Regions from separate parts of the Providencia zhijiangensis genome, predicted to be linked through region 2. Evidence: predicted binding sites of a transcription regulator. Region 2 holds the regulator's gene; the other holds the start of a gene.
The links. Region 2 encodes sigma-54, which starts transcription at its own class of promoters, with help from an activator protein. Its sites were predicted from a motif close to GTTGGCACANNTTTCGCTNT; they were not measured.
Positions count from the first base shown of each region.

Region 1: the regulator sigma-54 is predicted to act here: its motif matches at 1,645-1,664, upstream of glnA (glutamate--ammonia ligase).

Region 1 covers NZ_CP135990.1:240,642-244,070, reverse strand. Annotated here, with positions in the region: gene typA (ribosome-dependent GTPase TypA) at 1-214, opposite strand, end outside; gene QS795_RS01115 (PadR family transcriptional regulator) at 640-1,443, shown strand; gene glnA (glutamate--ammonia ligase) at 1,791-3,200, shown strand; gene glnL (nitrogen regulation protein NR(II)) at 3,365-3,429, shown strand, end outside.
Region 2 covers NZ_CP135990.1:3,182,847-3,186,275, forward strand. Annotated here, with positions in the region: gene lptA (lipopolysaccharide ABC transporter substrate-binding protein LptA) at 1-391, shown strand, start outside; gene lptB (LPS export ABC transporter ATP-binding protein) at 397-1,122, shown strand; gene rpoN (RNA polymerase factor sigma-54) at 1,207-2,652, shown strand; gene hpf (ribosome hibernation promoting factor) at 2,676-2,963, shown strand; gene ptsN (PTS IIA-like nitrogen regulatory protein PtsN) at 3,067-3,429, shown strand, end outside.

The DNA of each region.
Region 1 (3,429 bases), 850 kb from region 2:
TGATGTGATAACCATTCCATTGGATAGCGGTGTTTTTAGCAAGGATTGTAATACCACGCTCTTTCTCCAAGTCATTGGAGTCCATAACACGCTCATCAACAGTTTCACGTTCACCGAATGTGCCGGACTGTTGCAGTAATTTACCAACCAGTGTTGTCTTGCCATGGTCAACGTGAGCGATGATGGCGATGTTTCTTAAGTTTTGAATTGACAAGGATTTTTACCGTTTAATTGACAGGAAAGGAATATGCTTTATGAGTTGTTGTAATGCCCAAAGCATACTTTCTACGTTAATTTGCTGTTATTTTACACGTTTTTCCACACAAGTGGAATAAATGTGAAAGCCATCACTATTAAAAAAGTTTTTAGCTAAAAAACATTCAGTTGCGTCGTCGTGCAAAGATGCTCAAAAAAATAGCAATTATCAGCACTAGGAAATCACAAAGTGGCAGGATAATACGCTAAAAAGGAAATATTAGCAGCCGAAAAAAAGAATAAAAAATAAACTTTCTTCGTCTATCACTCATTTCAATGCATTTTTTATTATTTAGATATATCTAATTTGACAGTTTAGATATATCGGAATAAAGTGAACCTATAACGCAATTTAGATATATCGAAATAATAACAGAGGTTCCTATGAGAATACATCAATGCCGTCATGTTTATGCCTCACATCATGACGAACATCAACGAGGACACGGTGGCTGCTGCCATAATGGCGAGCACCAAGAACATCGCCATGGTCATGACCACGGGGAATGTTGTCACGGCGAGGGTCGTCATGGACACGGAGAAGGCCGTCAGGGTCGTGGACATGGTGAAGGTTGCCACGGCGAAGGCCGTCACGGTCGTGGACGCGGTGAAGGCTGTCACGGCGAAGGCCGTCATGGTCGCGGACACGGTGAAGGCTGTCACGGCGAAGGCCGTCGTGGGCGCGGTAAAGGCTTACGTCGCCTATTTGACCATGGAGATCTGCACATTATGGTGCTCTCTTTAGTGGCAAAAAAACCAAGCTATGGCTATGAAATCATCAAAGACATCCAAGAAGCATCTAATGGCTTATATGTACCAAGCCCAGGGGTCATCTACCCAACCTTAACGCTATTAGAAGAACAAGGCTTTTTGGAATCGAACATTGTCGAGCGTAACCGCAAAAGTTTCTCTATTACTCCTGAAGGAACTGAACACCTCGCGCAGAATAAAGAAACTGAAGCCGTTATCAGCCGTAAATTAGCGAAAGCCCGTGAGCTACAGCAAGGCAGCAACTTATCGGAAGATATCGAGATGGCAGTGAGCCGTTTTAAAGCCTTGCTCCGCCATAAAATGGTGCTCAAGCAATTAAATGAAGAACAAACTCATCAAATTGCGGCGATCATCAATGATGCCGTCAAACAGATTGAAGAGGTGAATGCGTTATTAACTGACAGTAATGACGAATAAACCTTTTTATATCTCTAAAAATACTCACGGTGTGGTGCCAATCAATAGCACTACGCCGTTTTTGTTTCCGCCCTCCATTTGTCGCACCATGTTGGTGCAATAAATCTTTTCCTTGCACCAATACAGCGCAGTGATAGACTATTTTTTAGCCTAATCCTTGCCATCTTCTTGTCATCATCCCCATTTACGATGATTTTAAAAGTTGGCACGCTTTTCGCTTATATAACCCTAGAGAGCTTGCAATAAGATTAATGAAATAATCATTAATCTTGCGAAGCCAGATAAACCAACTTATGCACACCTTAATTGCTGCGTAAGTTGATTAGACCCGACCAGGAGAGCCGAGAATGTCCGCTAAACATGTTTTATCGTTAATCGAAGAGCACAATGTAAGATTTATTGATCTGCGTTTTACTGATACTAAAGGTAAAGAGCAACACATCACTATCCCTGCTCATCAAGTTGACGAAGACTTCTTTGAAGAAGGTCAAATGTTTGATGGCTCATCCATCGGTGGCTGGAAAGGCATCAACGAGTCTGACATGGTATTGATGCCAGATGCATCTACCGCAATGTTAGACCCATTCTACGCCGATAATACCTTAATCATTCGTTGCGACATTTTAGAACCGGGCACTATGCAAGGTTACGATCGCGACCCTCGCTCTATCTCTAAACGCGCTGAAGATTTCCTGCGCTCTAGCGGCATTGCGGATATGGTGTTATTTGGGCCTGAACCAGAATTTTTCGTGTTCGATGACATCCGCTTCGGCAACAGCATGCACAGCAGCTACTATCACATCGATGATATCGAAGCCGCATGGAACACTGGCACTAAATACGAAGGCGGTAACAAAGGTCACCGTCCAGCTGTAAAAGGCGGTTACTTCCCAGTACCACCAGTAGACTCATCACAAGATTTACGTTCAGCTATGTGTACCACAATGGAAGAGATGGGCTTAGTGGTTGAAGCTCACCACCATGAAGTGGCAACTGCAGGCCAAAACGAAATCGCAACTCGCTTTAACACCATGACCAAAAAGGCGGATGAGACACAAATTTACAAATACGTTGTCCATAACGTTGCACACGCATACGGCAAGACCGCAACCTTTATGCCAAAACCATTAGTTGGTGATAACGGTTCCGGTATGCACTGCCACATGTCTTTATCTAAAGGTGGCGTGAACCTGTTTGCAGGCGACAAATACGGCGGGTTATCTGAGATGGCGCTGTACTACATCGGCGGTATCATCAAACACGCTCGCGCACTGAACGCATTCACTAACCCAACGACTAACTCCTACAAGCGTTTAGTCCCAGGTTTTGAAGCACCAGTAATGCTGGCTTACTCTGCACGTAACCGCTCTGCCTCTATCCGTATCCCAGTGGTTGCAAGCACTAAAGCACGTCGTATCGAAGTTCGCTTCCCAGACCCAGCAGCTAACCCATACTTAGCGTTTGCTGCTCAGTTAATGGCGGGTCTTGATGGCATCATCAACAAGATCCACCCAGGCGATGCAATGGACAAAAACCTGTACGACTTACCGCCAGAAGAAGCAAAAGAGATCCCAACTGTTGCGAACTCTTTAGAAGAAGCTCTGGCTGAACTGGATAAAAACCGTGAGTTCTTAACTCGTGGTGGTGTATTTACTGACGACGCTATCGACGCTTACATCGAATTACTGCGTGCCGATATCCAACGCGTTCGTATGGCACCACACCCACTCGAATTTGAAATGTACTACAGTGCGTAACACGCCGTTCCACTGATAGTCTTTGTTGCCGTGAAGCACTTGCCCCATCTTTGGATGGGGCCTTTTCTCTGCACCGAGTGATAAACAGCAAATATTGGCTTCGACGTATCGGTTAATCAGTAAATAACGTATAATGCACCAAAATAGTGCAGGAGCAATATTACATGAAAGCCGAGCATTTACCTGTCCCCGAACATCTCCTCGATTCCTTAATTAACAGCGTATTAGT
Region 2 (3,429 bases):
TGACGTTGTTATCAAACAAGGTTCCATTGATATTCGTGCCAACAAAGTTGTTGTGACGCGTCCAAGCAGCGATTCCGATAAAATCGTCATTGAAGCATTTGGTACGCCAGTGACTTTCTTCCAGTTACAAGACGATGGCAAACCAATTAAAGGTCACGCATCCAAAGCACGTTATGAAGTTGATCAGCAGCTGGTTACATTAACTGGTGATGCCTACCTTGAACAGCTCGATAGCAATATCAAAGGCGATAAGATTACTTACGTCGTTCCAACGCAAAAAATGGAAGCGTTCAGTGATAAAGGCAAGCGCGTAACGACTGTCTTATTACCAGCCCAGTTACAAGAGAAAGGCCCAGCAGCGCAGGGTTCATCAACAAGTAAGAGTAAATAATTGTTATGGCAACACTAACCGCAGAGAATCTGGCGAAATCCTATAAAAAACGCAGCGTAGTCACTGACGTCAGCCTCGAAGTGAAATCAGGGGAAATCGTTGGTCTCTTAGGCCCTAACGGTGCGGGTAAAACGACCACTTTTTATATGGTAGTCGGCATTGTTCAGCGGGATGCTGGTAAAATTTTAATTGATGGGGAAGATATTAGCTTACTGCCTCTGCATGAGCGCGCTCGTCGTGGCATTGGCTACCTTCCTCAAGAAGCGTCTATTTTCCGCCGTCTCAGTGTGTATGACAACCTGATGGCGGTGTTAGAAATTCGTCCAGACTTAACCTCAGAACAGCGCAAAGAGCGCGCTGAAGAGCTGATGGAAGAGTTCAGCATTACTCACTTGCGCGATAGCGTAGGTCAGTCACTGTCTGGTGGTGAGCGTCGTCGTGTGGAAATTGCACGCGCCCTCGCTGCTAATCCAAAATTTATCCTGTTAGATGAGCCGTTTGCTGGGGTTGACCCGATTTCCGTTTTGGATATCAAAAAAATCATCCAACACTTGCGTGACTATGGGCTTGGCGTATTAATCACTGACCATAACGTCCGTGAAACTCTCGATGTTTGCGAACGTGCTTACATTGTTAGTCAAGGGCACTTGATTGCTCACGGCTCGCCAGAGATGATCCTTGAAAACGAGCAAGTGAAACGCGTTTATTTGGGTGAAGGCTTTAGACTGTAGTTTGTAAATTGTAGACTGTAGTTTTGCCTTGTTGGTTGTCATGGCATTGGTTGTGTAAGTGGTAATGGAGAATAAAGCACATTCATGAAGCAAAGTTTGCAGCTCAGAATCAGTCAACAACTTGCAATGACGCCTCAATTGCAACAGGCCATCCGCCTGTTGCAGTTATCCACACTTGAGCTTCAACAAGAAATTCAACTCGCCCTTGAAACCAACCCTCTGCTCGAACAAGAAGAATCATCCTCTGAGCAAGAAAATTTAGATAATCTAAGCAACGACACTGACAGCAGCGAAATCGATACTAAAGATGCCCTCGAAAAAGCAGATATGCCCGATGAGCTTCCTCTAGATGCTGATTGGGATGAAATCTATACGGCAGGCACCCCGTCAGGAACGAGCAACGACTATAGCTTCGATGAACTTCCTGTTTACCAAGGGGAAACCACCCAAACACTGCAAGATTATCTAATCTGGCAAGCGGATCTCACCCCGTTTACCGATACCGACCGCGCGATTGCAACCTCGATTATCGATTCGATTGATGATTCAGGCTATCTCACAAGTTCAATCAGTGAGATCCACGAAGGGATTGATGACCCCGATATCACTTTAGAAGAAGTGGTTGCCGTTTTAAAACGCATTCAGCATTTCGACCCATTAGGGGTGGCGGCGCAGGATCTCAAAGAGTGTTTACTGATCCAGCTCTCTTTATACCCCAAAGAGACAATTGGCCTGCAAGAAGCTAGACTGATTATTAGCAATCATATTGATTTACTGGCAAATCGTGACTTTCGTCAACTGAGTAAACTGACCCGTTTAAAAGAAGATGCGCTGAAAACAGCAATTGACCTGATCCTTACGCTGAATCCCAAGCCAGGGCAGTCAATCAATACGGGTGAATCGGAATATGTTATTCCCGATGTGCTGGTGAAAAAAGTCGGTGGACACTGGCAAGTTGAGTTAAATACAGATAGCATCCCTAAGTTAAGCATCAATAATCATTATGCTTCAATGGCAAATAATTCAGCCAGCGAAAGTGACACGCAATATATTCGCAGTCACTTGCAGGATGCGAAATGGCTGATTAAAAGCTTAGAAAGTCGCCATGAAACATTACTGAAAGTGGCGACCTGTATTGTTGAGCAACAACAAGAATTTTTTGAGTTAGGCGAAGAGTATATGAAACCGATGATTTTGGCAGACATTGCCTATCAGGTGGACATGCATGAATCGACTATCTCCCGTGTGACAACCCAAAAATTCCTGCATAGTCCACGAGGCATTTTTGAGTTGAAGTATTTTTTCTCCAGTCACGTCAGTACGGACACCGGAGGAGAAGCCTCCTCCACTGCGATTCGTGCACTGGTGAAGAAGCTGGTTGCTGCGGAAAACCCAGCAAAACCATTGAGTGACAGTAAATTGACGAGTATGCTGGCAGAGCAAGGTATACAAGTTGCTCGTCGAACTGTTGCTAAGTATCGTGAGTCATTATCTATTCCGCCATCAAATCAACGTAAACAGTTGGTTTAACCCAATAATATAAGGAAGATAGTATGGAATTTCAGATTACTGGACACAATATTGAAGTTACACCGGCATTGCGCGAAACGGTTGAGAAAAAACTCAAAAAATTAGAGCAATTGTTTGATCGTATTAACAGTATCCAAGTTGTTCTGAAAGTGGAAAAAGTTCAGCAAATTGCTGAAGCCACCCTGCAACTCAACGGCGCAGAACTTCACGCATCAGCGGAAGACGACGATATGTACGCGGCACTTGATTTACTCCTTGATAAGCTGTCACGCCAATTAACCAAACATAAAGAAAAACTGAGACAACACTAATACATTTAGCCAGTCGTTGACTGATTAGTCTTTGGCTGATGAATGTTCTGAACCAGATGGTGGCATACATCATCTGGTTTTGTAGTCCTAAGTGAATAATAAAATGAATAGTGATATAGAAATCCAATTAAGCGATGTTTTATCTGCCAGTTGCACACGTAATAATTTAGTTTGCACCAGTAAGAAGAGAGCATTAGAAATTATTAGTGAGTTAGCGGCCGCCGAGTTGGGATTACCGGAAAATACGGTATTTGAAGCGTTACTAACCAGAGAAAAAGTGGGTACCACGGGTATTGGTGGTGGAATTGCAATCCCTCATGGCAAACTTAGTGAAGGCGAAAGTGCACGCGCCGCTGGCGTGTTTTTGCATTTAGAAGAGCCCATTGCGTTTGATGCGATTGATAACCAACCTGTTGATCTGCTTTTTGCATTACTTGTTCCATCGGATCAATGTAAAACTCACTTA